2 regions of the Tessaracoccus terricola genome follow, and region 1 is predicted to be linked to the other one. Evidence: predicted binding sites of a transcription regulator. Region 1 holds the regulator's gene; the other holds the start of a gene.
What was found. The regulator HrcA, encoded in region 1, represses chaperone genes, less so after heat shock. The targets are predictions, from matches to a motif close to TTGGCACTCGNNNNNNNCGAGTGCCAA.
Positions count from the first base shown of each region.

Region 2: the regulator HrcA is predicted to act here: its motif matches at 4,457-4,483, upstream of groES (co-chaperone GroES).

Region 1 is NZ_BAAHBS010000005.1:974,574-981,914, forward strand. It holds gene ACYU7G_RS14465 (DUF3097 domain-containing protein) at 1-502, shown strand, start outside; gene ACYU7G_RS14470 (DinB family protein) at 544-1,098, shown strand; gene ACYU7G_RS14475 (inositol monophosphatase family protein) at 1,142-1,915, shown strand; gene ACYU7G_RS14480 (MBL fold metallo-hydrolase) at 1,917-2,756, opposite strand; gene hrcA (heat-inducible transcriptional repressor HrcA) at 2,858-3,871, shown strand; gene dnaJ (molecular chaperone DnaJ) at 3,882-5,045, shown strand; gene ACYU7G_RS14495 (16S rRNA (uracil(1498)-N(3))-methyltransferase) at 5,042-5,776, shown strand; gene tgt (tRNA guanosine(34) transglycosylase Tgt) at 5,773-6,999, shown strand; gene ACYU7G_RS14505 (NAD-dependent epimerase/dehydratase family protein) at 7,171-7,341, shown strand, end outside.
Region 2 is NZ_BAAHBS010000005.1:532,512-539,852, forward strand. It holds gene tsaD (tRNA (adenosine(37)-N6)-threonylcarbamoyltransferase complex transferase subunit TsaD) at 1-46, shown strand, start outside; gene ACYU7G_RS12355 (ABC transporter ATP-binding protein) at 51-1,037, opposite strand; gene ACYU7G_RS12360 (ABC transporter permease) at 1,034-1,858, opposite strand; gene ACYU7G_RS12365 (ABC transporter permease) at 1,851-2,645, opposite strand; gene ACYU7G_RS12370 (RNA-binding S4 domain-containing protein) at 2,679-3,059, opposite strand; gene ACYU7G_RS12375 (class I SAM-dependent methyltransferase) at 3,194-4,339, shown strand; gene groES (co-chaperone GroES) at 4,618-4,914, shown strand; gene groL (chaperonin GroEL) at 4,927-6,516, shown strand; gene ACYU7G_RS12390 (branched-chain amino acid aminotransferase) at 6,581-7,341, opposite strand, start outside.

The DNA of each region.
Region 1 (7,341 bases):
GGGCCGCCACGACGCCGAACTGGTGGAGAAGGTCTGGGGCGACGACCTGCGCCACGTCGGTGTCGTCGTCGAGTTCCTCGGCGGCATCGATGACCTGCCCGACGTCGTGGCCCAGTTCCGGCCCGAGCCGGGGCGACGCCTCGGGGTGCTGGTGGACCACCTGGTTCCCGGTAGCAAGGAGTCCCGGATCGTCGCCCAGGTCCACAAGGCCGGGTTCCGCGACGTGGTGCTCGTGGAGGGCCACGAGTACATCGACGTCTGGAACGCGGTGCGGCCGGCCCGCGTCGGCCTCAAGAAATGGCCGGAGATCCCGCGCGACGTCGACTTCAAGAAGGGCACGCTGAAGGCGCTCGGGCTCCCGCACGCGGACCAGAAGGACATCGCACGCGGCTGGCAGGCAATCCTGGCCCGAGTGGAGTCCTGGCGAGACCTGGAGCCCCGCTTCAACACCTTGGTGGAGAAGCTGATCGACTTCGTGACACAGGACCACGTCGGCCCCTGAGGGTGGCATCGTTGGGAGCCCGACCGGAAGGACTTTCCCAGATGACCGACCTCGGACAGGAGAAGACCGAACTCCTGGACATGCTGGACCTGCGCCGAAACTTCCTGCTGAGGACCGTCGAGGGCCTCACCGACGAGCAGGCCTCCGCCACCCCAACCGTGTCCACGCTCCGGCTCGCGGGCCTCGTAAAGCACGTCACCGCCAACGAGGCCGGGTGGGTGGACTTCATGCGGCACGGACCGGCCGCCAAGGCCGACGAGGACTGGGGCTCGCTGGACTGGGAGGCAATCTCGGCCGGCACCCAGGAGATGCCAGAGTGGCTCGCCGCCCAGGAGGCGCAGTGGAGCCTCGCCGTGGGCGAGACCCTCGCTGACCTGGTGGCGGGCCTCAACGAGCAGGCGGCCCACACCCGCGTCGTGGTCACCGACGTGGACCTGGACCACAAGCACGACCTGCCCGAGGCGCCCTGGTTCGAGCCGGGAGCGCAGTGGTCGAACCGTGAGGTGCTGCTCCACCTGATCGGCGAGACCGCCCAGCACGCCGGCCACGCCGACATCATCCGGGAGACCATCGACGGCCAGAGAACCATGGGCTGAGCGCTGGATGCCAGCCGCGGGTGCGCGGCGCTAGGGTTGCCACATGGATACCGCTGCCGTCCTCGAACTGATGCAGGAGACCGCTGCGGAGGTGATCAACCCCCGCTTCCGCGCGCTGGCCGACGGCGACGTCGAGACCAAGAGCCACGCCAGTGACTTCGTCACCGTCGCCGACAGGGAGGCGGAGGTCATGCTCACCGAGCGGCTCCGGGCCGCCAACCCGGACGCCGTGGTGGTGGGGGAGGAGGCGATCTTCGCCGAACCGGACCTGCGCGAGAAGCTCAACAACGCCGACCACGCGTTCATCATCGACCCCATCGACGGCACCGCCAACTTCGTCCGCGGCAAGGACGAGCACGGGATCATCATCGCCGAGACCAAGGGTGGCGTGACCACCCGCGGCTGGATCTGGCAGCCGCAGACCGGCCGCGCCTACGTCGCCGAGCGCGGTGCGGGCGTGCGGCTGAACGGCGAAGTTATCGTCCCCGACAAGCCGGAGCGGCTGCCGCAGGGCGCCACCTCCAAGGACGCCCTCCAGGGCTACGACGGCGGCGGCAAGCTCAGCCCCACCATCCACACGAAGTTCGCCTGCTGCTTCGACTACCCGGCAGCCCTGCACGGCGAGTACGACTTCATCTACTACACCAGCCTGATGCCGTGGGACCACCTCGCGGGTGCGCTGATGCTGACGGAGAACGGCGGCGTCAGCCGGACCATGGACGGCCTGGCCTACACCGTGCTCTCACGCAGCAAGGGACTGCTGGTGGCCAACGACATCCTCGTGTGGCTGACCGCCCAGCAGAACTGGAAGCGCTGAGTCACACCCCCATGATGGGCAGCTGGGTGCGGGGCTTGATGCCCTTGGCCTCCAGCTCCGCGTAGATCAGGGGCAGCGCGACGGCCATGGTCTCCGCGCTGAAGGGCCACTCCGCCTCAGTGGCCGCGTCCTCGAGTTTCACACCCTGCTGGATCAGCGCCTCGGTGGTCCCGTAGAGCATCCCCACCTCGGCGCGCTGGATGAACCCGAAGTTGCGTTCGACGACCTCGCCGTGGCCGGGCACGAAGCGGGTGCCCTCCCGGGACGCGCCGAGCACGCCGTCGAGGGCGGTGGGCCAGTTGCTGATGTTGGAGGTCTCGTCGAACTGCGGGTCCTGTCCCTCCTCGAGCATGTCCCCGACGAAGGTGATGTCGTCGTCCGGGACCAGCACGAACGCGTCGGCGCCGGTGTGGCCGCCGCCGAAGTGGACCACCTCGACACGCCGTCCCCCGAGGTCGACGGCCTTCGCGATGGAGAACGTGTCACTGGGGCGGGGGAGCTCGGCCAGGCCGAGCTCCGAGGCCTTGGCCGCCGTCTCGGCGGAGGGCTCGGTGTCGGTCAGGTTCTCGTGCGCGATGCTCACCAGGTCCGGCATCCCGGTGATCCCGAACCAGTGGTCCCAGTGGTTGTGGGTGACCACCACATTGGTCACGGGCACACCGGCGCGGGCATTAGCGGCTGCCAGGAGTGCTGCTCCCTGCTCGGCGGAGGAACCGGAGTCCACCAGCAGGGCCCGCTCCTCACCCACCACCAGCCCGATGTTCACGGAGGCCGGCTCCAGGGTGGTGAGCAGGACGTTGGGGGTGAGTTCACGCCAGGTGATGGTGTCGCTGTCAGGCATGCCCGCCAGCTTATGCCCTCCGTGATTCGCCCCTCCTGCGCAACCACAACTACACTGGCACTCGCATGCCGTGAGTGCCAGAATCGATCCCGGAGGTGAACATGCTCGACGACCGCAAGCTGTCGGTGTTGCGTGCCATCATCACCGACTACGTGGACCGCCGCGAGCCGGTCGGGTCGAAGGCACTGGTGGACCGCCACCGGCTGGACGTCTCGTCGGCCACCGTCCGCAACGACATGGCCGTGCTGGAGGAGGAGGGCTACATCACCCAGCCCCACACCAGCGCGGGGCGCATCCCGACGGACAAGGGCTACCGCCTGTTCGTCGACAAGCTCGCCAGCGTGAAGCCGCTCTCGGCGGCCGAGCGGCGGGCCATCTCGACGTTCCTGTCGGGCGCCCTCGACACCGACGACCTGGTCACCCGCACCGTGCGGCTGCTCGCGCAGCTGACCCGGCAGGTGGCAATCGTGCAGTACCCGGTGGCACAGCGCGCCGTGGTGCGGCACTTCGAACTCGTCCCGTTGACCACGGACCGGCTGCTCGTGCTGGTGGTGAACTCGACCGGGAAGGTGGACCAGACCGTCGTCGAGTTCCCCGTCCCCGACGAGCGCATCCTCGCCCCCATCCGCGCCAAGCTGCTCGAGGCCGTGGTGGGGCGCACCGCACCGGACGCAGCGCAGGCCCTCGGCAAGGTGCTCGACGAGTTCCCGCCCGTGGACCGTGCGCTGGCCGCACCCGTCGTGGCCACCCTCCTCGAACTCCTGGGACCGGACCACGCGGCACACGTCGTCGTGGCAGGGGTGCCCAACCTGGCGTCCTTCGACTCCGGGTTCCACAGCAATTTCCGCCCGCTGCTGGAGGCCCTCGAGGAGCAGGTGGTGCTGCTGCGGCTGCTCGACGAGGCCGCCGGTGACGACGTCACCATCCGCATCGGCCAGGAGAACCGGGCAGCCGGCTTCGAGTCCACCTCGCTGGTGGCATCCGGCTACGGATCAGAGGGGGACCTCGCGGCGAGCCTCGGTATCGTCGGTCCCACCCGCATGGACTACCCATCAACCATCGCATCCGTCCGCGCCGTCGCGCGGTACGTGAGCCGATTCCTGACGGAAGGCTGAACCCACCCGAATGAGCAAGGACTACTACGGCATCCTCGGCGTCGAGCAGGAAGCGACGGCCGAGCAGATCAAGAAGGCCTACCGCCGGCAGGCGATGAAGGTCCATCCCGACGTCGCCCAGGGCGACGACGCCGCTGACAAGTTCAAGGAACTCAACGAGGCCTACGAGGTGCTCAGCGACCCGAACAAGCGGGCCGTGTTCGACCGCGGCGGGGACCCGATGTCCAACCAGGGCGCCGGCTTCTCCGGGTTCGGCGGCGGCTTCGCCGGCGGGTTCGACTTCTCCAACCTCGTCGACGCCATGTTCGGCGCCCAGGGCACCCGCGGCCCGCGCTCCAGGGTCCGGCACGGCCAGGACGCGCTCATCCGCGTCAGGCTGCAACTGCACGAGGCCGTGTTCGGCGTCACCAAGTCCATCAAGGTGGACACCGCCGTCGTCTGCCCCAAGTGCCAGGGCCGTGGCGGCGAGCCCGGCTCCGAGCCCGTGACCTGTGTCACCTGCGACGGCGCCGGCGAGGTCTCGCAGATCCAGCGCAGCTTCATCGGCGACATCCGCACCGCGCAGCCGTGCCCAACCTGCCGCGGCTACGGCACCACCATCCCGCGCCCCTGCGGCGAGTGCTCCGGCGAGGGCCGCGTCCGCTCCGCCCGCAACATCTCCGTGCGCATCCCCGCCGGCGTCTCCACCGGCATCCGCATCCACCTGGAGAGCCAGGGCGAGGTGGGGCCCGGTGGCGGCCCCGCGGGTGACCTCTACGTCGAGGTGCAGGTGGCCGAGCACGAGACCTTCCGCCGCGACGGCGACAACCTCGAGATGGTCGTGAAGCTGCCGATGACAGCCGCGGCGCTCGGCACCACCGTCGACGTCACCACCCTCGAGGCGGAGTGGGAGAACTCCGACGAGGCCGACCGCAAGGTGGCCGTCGAGGTCCCCGCCGGGACCCAGTCCGGCACGCGGATCGCCATCAAGGGCCGCGGCGTCCCGAAGCTGCGCGGCGGTGGCCGCGGCGACCTCGGCATCACCTTCCTGGTCCAGACCCCCACGAAGCTCGACGAGCGCCAGCGCGAACTGCTGCGCGAGTTCGCCGACGTCCGCCACGAACGCCTCGACGAGGTGGAGGCCCACAGCGGCGGCAAGGGCGTCCTGGGGTGGCTGCGCGAGGCCTTCAAGTGAGCCTTCCCCTGTTCCTGGCCGAACTGGCCGGCGTCGTCGTCGGTGGCACGGCCACGGTGACGGGGGACGAGGCGCGCCACGCCGTGGCGGTCAAACGCATCCGGGTGGGGGAGCGGGTCCTGCTCTCCGACGGCGCCGGCCGCACCGCCACCGGTGAGGTGGTGGAGGCGGGCAAGCAGGAACTCGTGGTCCGGGTGGAGAGCCTCGAGGACACCCCTGCGCCGGAGCTCGAGGTGGTGGCGGTGCAGGCGCTCGCCAAGGGTGACCGCTCCGAGCTGGCCGTCGAGATGCTCACCGAGGTGGGTGTCACGCGGATCCTCGCCTGGCAGGCGTCGCGATCGATCGTGCGTTGGCAGGGGGAGCGCGCGGCGAAGTCGCTGGCCAAGTGGCAGTCCACCGCACGCGAGGCCATGAAGCAGTCGCGCCGCAGCTTCCTGCCGCAGGTCACGGCGGCCACCACCAAGGACGTCGCCGCACTGGTGTCAGAGGTGGACCTCGCGCTGGTCCTGCACGAGGAAGCCACGGGACACATCTCCGACGTCGCCCTCCCGGATCGTGGCCGGGTCGCGATCATCGTCGGGCCCGAGGGCGGCATCTCGCCCGAGGAACTCCAGACCTTCCGCAACGCCGGTGCGCAACTGGTGCTCATCTCCGACGGTGTGCTGCGCACCTCCACCGCGGGTGCCGTCGCCGTCGGGCAGGTCGAGGCGCTGGCCAGGGTGGCACGATGAGCTTCGGGTTCGAGATCAACAGCCGTCTCGACGGGCACGGCAGGACCGGCACCATCACCACGCCCCACGGCAAGATCGAGACGCCGGCCTTCATCGTCGTCGGCACCAAGGCCACGGTGAAGGGAATGCTGCCCGAGCAACTCACGGAACTGGGCGCGCAGGCGGTCCTCGCCAACGCCTACCACCTCTACCTGCAGCCCGGCCCGGACATCGTCGACGAGGCCGGCGGCTTCGGCGCTTTCATGAACTGGCACGGCCCCACCTTCACGGACTCCGGCGGCTTCCAGGTGATGAGCCTGGGCTCCGGCTTCAAGAAGGTGCTCGCCATGGACACCGCCGGGCTGGCGAACGACGACGTGGTGGCCGAGGGCAAGTCTCGGTTGGCCCATGTCGACGACGACGGGGTCACCTTCCACTCCCACCTCAACGGCGACAAGCACCGCTTCACCCCCGAGGTGTCCATGGGCATCCAGCACCAGCTGGGCGCCGACGTCATGTTCGCCTTCGACGAGCTGACCACCCTCATGAACACCCGCGCCTACCAGGAACTCTCCGTGGAGCGCACCCATGCCTGGGCCATCCGCTGCCTGCGCGAGCACGCCCGCCTGACCCGCGAGCGGGCGGACAAGCCGTACCAGGCGCTGTTCGGGGTGGTGCAGGGGGCCCAGTACGAGGACCTGCGCCGCCGCGCAGCCCGTGGACTGGCCGAGCTGGAGGTGGACGGTCAGGCCTTCGACGGCTACGGCCTGGGCGGTGCGCTGGAGAAGCAGAACCTGGGCACCATCATCGGGTGGATGGCAGACGAACTGCCCGAGGACAAGCCGCGGCACCTGCTGGGGATCTCGGAGCCCGACGACCTGTTCGCGGCCGTCGCCGCCGGCGCGGACACCTTCGACTGCGTCAACCCCTCCCGGGTGGCACGCAATGCCGCCATCTACACCGCCGACGGCCGCTACAACGTCAACACCGCGCGCTCCCGCAGGGCCTTCGCGCCGTTGGAGGAGGGCTGCGACTGCTACACCTGCGCCCACTACACCCGCGCCTACCTGCACCACCTGTTCAAGGCCAAGGAGATCCTGGCCTCCACGCTGGCCACCATCCACAACGAGCGCTTCACGGTCAGGCTCGTCGACGACATCCGCGCGGCCATGCGCGCGGGGGACTTCGAGGCGTTCAGGACCGAGTTCCTGGGCCGGTTCTACGCCTCCCGCACGGTGGGCTGATCGGCCGCTGGTGACCAGCGCTCGCGAGAAATCGGTTTCGATGCACTGGAGTGCAGGGGGACCGGCGTGTCGAGTGGCCCTGTCACCACCGCCCCGAGTGCCTTCCGCACCCCGACCCCCACGGAGTCGGTACCTGTCCTAGTCTGGAAGCGACTCTAGGAGGGCAGCCACATGGACAAGCGTCGGGTACTGATCACTGGGGCGACGGGCAACATCGGCTCCGAACTGGCAGTGCGGCTCAGGGACGACTACGACTTGGTGCAGCAGGGCCGCGAACCCAACAACGAGCGGCAGGAGCGGGAGCTGCGGATCGCGGACCTGACCGACTACGACGACTGGCCG
Region 2 (7,341 bases), 440 kb from region 1:
CTTCGGTGGCCACTCCAGCCTGCCGGTGTCCACCGTCGTCGTCTGAGGCCTCAGCGCCCCCGGGCGTAGATCTCGCGGACCAGGTCCTCGATGGCGGGTTCGCCCAGGGTGAGGTCCGCGATCTCGGCCTGCGCCCCGATGTGGGCCAGCAGTGCGGGGACCTTGTGCTCGCTGCCGTTGAACTGCAGCCGGTGGCGGATGCCATCGGCCTCCACCGCCACCACGCTGACGCCCGCCGGCACGGCCAGTTCCGCCCGCGGTTCGGCCAGGTCCAGCACCAGTTCGCGCGGGGCGCCGAGGGACTCGCGGAACCCCTCGAGGGCGCCGTCGTAGGCGATGCTGCCGGAGTTCACCACCACGAGCCGCTCGCACAGGCGCTCGACGTCGGTCATGTCATGGGTGGTCAGGAACAAGGTGGTGCCCCGCTCGGCCCGGTCCTGGCGCAGGAAGCGGCGCAGTCCCTCCTTGGAAATCATGTCCAGGCCGATGGTGGGTTCGTCGAGGATCACCAGCGACGGTGAGTGCAACAGCGCCGCCGCGAGTTCGCCCCGCATGCGCTGCCCCAGGGACAGCTGCCGCACCGGCCGGTCGAGGAACGGTGAGAGGTCGAGGCCCTCGACGAGACGCGCGAGCCGACTCTCGTGCTCGGCGGGCGTGAGCCGATGCATGGCGGCGAGGATCCCGTAGGAGTCGCGCAGGGGCAGGTCCCACCACAGCTGTGAGCGCTGCCCGAACACCACGCCGATCTCGCGGGCCAGTTGCCGGCGCTCCGGCACGGGGTTGCGGCCCAGCACCCGCAGCCCACCACTGCTCGGCTGCAGGATGCCGGTCATCATCTTGATGGTGGTGGACTTGCCCGCGCCGTTGGCCCCGACGAAGCCGACGGCCTCGCCCGGGGCGATCTCGAGGCTGATGCCGTCGACGGCGCGCACGACGCTGCGGGTGCGGCGCAGGCCGCCGGCGCGCCGGGTGCGCACCACGTACTCGCGGCGCAGGTCCAGCAGCGAGATGGCCGATGTGTTCGGGGGTGTGCTCATCCGCCTGCTCCTGTGTATCTGCGGACCCCCGCGCGCCACAGCAGCGCCGCGACCGTCCACACGACGATCGCCGCGGGCAGCCCCAACCAGCCGGCGGACTGCGGCAGCAGAGCCGGGCCGGGCAGGTCGAGGAGCGCGAGGGTGGGGGTGTAGGCCACCAGGGTGGCCGGGATGACGAAGGTGAAGAAGGCCCGCAGCGGCAGCGAGAACACCGCACCGGGCGTGGTGGCGACGTAGCTGCCGCCGTAGGTGAAGGCGTTGGCGAACTCGCGCCCGTCCACCAGCCAGAACTGCATGGCGCCCGCCATCGTAAGCAGGGAGCCGAAGATGGCGGCGCCGGCGATGGGCGCGAGGACCGCCAGCAGCAGCGTCGACGGTGTGGGGGAGAATCCCGAGAGGCCCAGCGCGCTGACGTACATGGCCAGCCCCACGCCGATGCGCCCGATCCGGCGCAGTGAGAGGTCCAGGCTGGAGATCTGCAGCAGCACCGGCACCGGCCGCACCAGCAGGGTCTCGAGCTTTCCGCTCTTGATCAGGGTGGACAGGCCGTCGATCTCGCCGAAGAACAGGTCCGCCAACCCGAAGGCCAGCGCGCCCAGCCCGTAGACGACGGCCACCTGCGGCAGGGTCAGCCCGCCGAGGACGCCCACCTGGGTGAGGATCACCCACAACTCCAGGAATTCGGTGCCCACGATCAGGACCTGGCCCAACACGTCGGCCAGGAAGCTGGTGCGGAAGCTCGCCTGGGAGCGGATCCGCGAGCCGTACAGCGTCGCCACCATCCGCAGCGCCGAGGTCGGCCGCTCACGAGTCTCAGCCACCCTGCACCTCCAGCCTGCGCTCGCCGGCGCGCAGCACCAGGTGGGCCGCGACGGCGAGGACCGCGAGCCAGAAGACCTGCACCCCCACCAGGGGCAGCGCCTCGGCGGGGCTGATCCGACCCGAAAGCGTGTCGATCGGGGTCTGGATGATGGAGGGGAACGGCGTGGCCCGGGCGATGGTGAGCAGCCAGTCGGGGAACCACACGATGGGGATCAGGAACCCGGACAGCAGGTTCATCACCGCCAGGTAGACCACGCTCAGCCCGCGGGTCTCCACGATCCAGAAGGCGGCGAGGTTGACCAGCATGTCCGCGAGGAACGCGACGGTGATCGCCAGCAGCACCGAGAAGGCGCCAAACAGGTAGGAGCGGGGGTCCTCCGGCAGTGCCAGCCCGGTGACCAGCGCACCGATCACCAGCGGTGGGATGCCCCTGCCCAGCAGCAGGAACCCGGAGCGACCCAGCTTCTGTGCGTAGTACAGGCCCAGGAAGTCGATGGGGCGCAGCAGGTCCACGGCGATGTCGCCCTGATGGACCCGCTGGGAGACCTCGCGGGTGCCGAACGCCTCGATGGGGGCGAGCAACGCCTGCCCGAGCCAGACGTAGGTGGCCGCCTGCAGCGCGGTGTAGCCGCCCAACTCGCCGCCCGCCGTCGCGATGGCGGCGAACATGATGGAGGCGCGGATGAACCCGAAGACGGTGTTGGTGAACACGCCGGCGGCCGTGGCCATCCGGTAGGTGGAGTACTGCCGGAAGGAGGCGGCGATGATCCTTCCATGGGCGAGCACCGATGCGAGTATAGGGCCTCCTGGCCGCAGGCCTCAGTCGTCGGGGAAGAGATCCACCTGGCCGTGCCCCATCAGCTTGTCGATGGCGCGCCGGTCCCGCTTCGTTGGCCGCCCCGCGCCACGGTCCCGTCGGGCCACGGGGTTGGACAGGTGGGCGGGCCGCTCGGGGGAATGGTCCACGTAGGCCTTCACCGCCACCGGCGCACCGACGCGCTTCTTGAGCAGTTCCACCACCTCGAACTCGCGGACCCAGCCGGGCTCCTTGATGCTGACCCGGTCCCCGGGCTTCACCGGCGCGGCGGGCTTGGTGGGGGCACCGTTGAGCCGCACGTGGCCGCCCTTGACGGCGTTGGTGGCGATCGAGCGCGTCTTGAACAGCCGCACGGACCACAACCACACGTCGAGCCTCGTCATTGCTCCCACCTCCGTCCTCGAGCGTAGTGGCAATGCAGCGGGCGTGACAGGCGTCCGGGACACGCCTCGGCGAGGCTCTCCAAGGCCTGACGCAGGCGTGTCGCGGATCCTGGTCACGGGCTACGTTTGGGCTCGTGGAGATTCTCACGGAACAGGGACGCGCGGCACTGGCCAGGGCCGCGGCGGAGGCGGACCCGACGTCGCTGGGCGCCGCGGAGCGGCTGCGGCGTGAGTTCGAGCCCGCGCTGGCCGCCGAGGCGCTCACCCAGGTGGCGTTGCGGCGCCGCGCGCAAGGCAAGTTCCCCGACGCCGAGGAGATGTTCCTCACCTCCGACGGGCTGCAGCAGGCCACCCGCCCGGCCGTCGCCGAGTGGCGGGCACGCAGGTTCGCCGACGCCGGTATCACCGAGGTCTGGGACCTCGGCTGCGGCCTCGGCGCCGACGCCATGGCGATCCAGCAAGCCGGACTGATGGCGCAGGGCGTCGAGGCCGACGAGCAGACGGCGGCGTTCGCGACGGCCAACCTCGCGCTGGTGGGCGGACCGGCGGTGCTGCAGGCGCGGGCCGAGGACGTCGAGGTCCCCGAGGGTGCGGGGGTATTCCTGGACCCGGCCCGTCGCAACGCCCGTGGCCGCACGTGGGACGTCGCCGACTTCACCCCGCCCTGGACCCTGGTGGAGGAGTACCTGTCCTCGGACCACTTCACCTGCGTGAAGCTCGGGCCGGGCCTGCCCAAGGAACTGATCCCCGACGGCGTCGCCGCGACCTGGGTCTCGGAGCGCGGCTCGGTGGCGGAGGTCTCACTGTGGAACCGACTGGAGCCGGGATACTCGGCCGTGGTGTTCCCACGCGACGGCTCGGCGCCCGTCGAGGTCCGGGCCACCGAGGCGCCGCGGGAACTCCCGGTGGGGGAGGTCGGCCGCTTCCTCATCGAACCGGACAACGCCGTCATCCGCGCCGGTCTGGTGGGGGAGGTCGCGCCCGGCCGGGACGTCTGGCTGCTGGACCCACACCTGGCCTACCTCTCGGCCGACGAGCCCCTCGACTCACCGCTGGCCGACTGCTTCGAGGTGACCGAGGCCCTGCCCTACGACCAGAAATCGATCCGCGCCCACGTGAAGCAGCAGCGGATCGGAACCCTGGAGATCAAGTGCAGGGGCATCGACGTCGACCCCGCCGCCCTGCGCCGTCAACTCAAGCCGAAGGGCCCTGCGGCCGCGACCCTGGTGCTGTCCCGGACCCCGAACGGTGCCGTCGCGGTGTTCGCGCATCGCGTGTGACCGCCCGCCTGCGCCCCATCGACCGGACGCGCCGTCGAATTCAGGCGGAAGGGGCACCGGTGCCCCTTGCTGCCGAATCACTCGGCGTGTGGGGTCGATGGGTGGCTCTCGGACGTGCTGGCACTCCACTTGCCTGAGTGCTAATCCGGGTATAGCTTGGGACTTGGCACTCGACCCTGTCGGGTGCCAACGCCCGGGCGGCACCCGCGACGACGTCCGGACACCTCAGATCCGAAACTCATCCGGCTTTGCCGGGAAACCACAGAAAGGGGTTTGACGTGGCAAGCACGATCAAGCCGCTCGAGGACCGCGTCCTCGTCGAGCCGCTCGAGGCCGTCCAGACCACCGCTTCCGGACTGGTCATTCCGGACACCGCCAAGGAGAAGCCGCAGGAGGGTCGCATCGTGGCCACCGGGCCCGGCCGCATCGACGACAACGGCAACCGCGTCCCGCTCGACGTCGCCGAGGGCGACGTCGTCATCTTCTCCAAGTACGGCGGCACCGAGGTCAAGTACGACGGCAAGGAGCTCCTGCTCCTCAACGCCCGCGACATCCTCGCCGTAGTCTCCAAGTAAGGACCGCACCCAATGGCAAAGATCCTTCAGTTCAACGAGGACGCGCGCCGCTCGCTCGAGCGTGGCGTGGACATCCTCGCCAACACTGTCAAGGTGACCCTCGGCCCCAAGGGACGCTACGTCGTCCTGGACAAGAAGTGGGGCGCCCCCACCATCACCAACGACGGCGTGACCGTCGCCAAGGAGGTGGAGCTCGACGATCCGTACGAGGATCTCGGCGCCCAGCTGGCCAAGGAAGTCGCCACCAAGACCAACGACGTCGCCGGTGACGGAACCACCACCGCGACGGTGCTGGCCCAGGCCCTGGTGCACGAGGGGCTGCGCGCGGTCACCGCGGGCGGCAACCCCGTCGGCCTCAAGCGCGGCATCGACAAGGCCGTGGACGCCGTCGTCGAGCGCCTGCGGGAGAACGCTCGCCAGGTGGACACCACCGCCGACATGGCCTCGGTGGCCACCATCTCCTCGCGCGACGAGGAGATCGGTGCGCTGATCGCCGACGCCTTCGACAAGGTGGGCAAGGACGGCGTCATCACCGTCGACGAGTCCAACACCCTGGGGACCGAGCTCGAGTTCACCGAGGGCATGCAGTTCGACAAGGGCTACCTCTCGCCGTACTTCGTCACCGACGCAGACCGCATGGAGGCCGTCCTCGAGGACCCCTACATCCTGATCCACTCCGGCAAGATCTCGTCGATGAACGACCTCCTGCCGCTGCTGGAGAAGGTCATCGGTGCCAAGGGCACGCTGTTCATCGTGGCCGAGGACGTCGACGGCGAGGCGCTGAGCACGCTCGTGGTCAACAAGATCAAGGGCACCTTCACGTCCGTGGCCGTCAAGGCTCCCGCCTTCGGTGACCGCCGCAAGGCCATGCTCGAGGACATCGCCATCCTGACCGGTGGCCAGGTCGTCGCAGCAGAGGTCGGCCTCAAGCTGGACCAGGTGGGCCTCGAGGTCCTCGGCCGCGCCCGCCGCATCGTCGTGACGAAGGACAACACCACCATCGTCGACGGCGCCGGCGAACACGACGAGGTGCAGGGCCGCGTGGCCCAGCTCAACGCCGAGATCGCCCGCACCGACTCCGACTGGGACCGCGAGAAGCTCCAGGAGCGCGTCGCGAAGCTCGCCGGTGGCGTGTGCGTGATCAAGGTCGGTGCCGCCACCGAGGTGGAGCTCAAGGAGAAGAAGCACCGCATCGAGGACGCCGTCTCGGCAACCCGTGCGGCCATCGAGGAGGGCATCGTCTCCGGGGGTGGCTCCGCCCTGATCCACGCCGGCAAGGTGCTGGAGGACGGCCTCGGCCTCACCGGTGACGAGCGCGTCGGTGTCAACATCGTCGCCAAGTCGCTGGTGGAGCCGCTGCGCTGGATCGCCGAGAACGGTGGCGAATCCGGCTACGTCATCACCACCCAGGTGGCGGGCATGGAGCCCGGTCACGGCTACAACGCCAAGATCGGCGAGTACCAGAACCTCATCGAGAACGGTGTCATCGACCCCGTCAAGGTGACCCGTTCGGCCCTCGCCAACGCGGCGTCCATCGCCTCCCTGCTGCTCACCACGGAGACCCTCGTGGTGGACAAGCCGGAGGACGAGGAAGACAACTGATCGACTCCGTCGAACAGAGCAAGGGGCCCCACCGCGAGGTGGGGCCCTTTCTGCGTGCCAGGACTCAGATGATCCGGTGCATCCAGTCGTGCGGGTCGGGGCGCAGGCCGTACTGGATCTCGGTGAGCTCGCGGCGCAGGTCCAGGGTCACCCGTCCCGGTTCGCGGCCGCCCACCACGTGCTCGCCGGCCGAGTCCTTCAACGACGCCACGGGCGTGATGACTGCCGCGGTGCCGCAGGCGAACACCTCGGTCACGGAGCCCTCGTCGATGCCGTCGTAGAGCTCGTCGAGCGTGATGCGTCGCTCCTCCACGGGGAGTCCGCGGTCCCGGGCCAGCTGCAGCACGGCGGAGCGGGTGACGCCCTCGAGGATGGTGTCGGTGAGCGCGGGAGTGGTGAGGGCGCCGTCGGCGGTCACCACGAACAGGTTCATGCCGCCGAGTTCCTCCACGTAGGACTGCTCGGTGGCGTCGACGAAGCCCACCTGGGAGCAGCCGTTGGCCTCCGCCACCTGCTGGGCCAGCATCGAGGCGGCGTAGTTGCCGCCGCACTTGGCGAAGCCGGTGCCGCCGGGAGCGGCCCGGCTGTAGTCGCGGGTGAACCAGATGTCCACGGGCTGGACGCCACTGCCACCGAAGTAGGCGCCGGACGGGCTGGCGATCACGGCGTAGGTGACCCTGGTGGACGGCTTGACCGCCAGGAAGGGGCTCGAGGCGAACATGAACGGGCGCAGGTAGAGGCTCTGCTCCGCGCCGCGGGGGAGCCAGTCGGCGTCGGCCCGGACCAGCTCGTCGACGCTCCCGAGGAAGTCGTCCACCGGCAGTT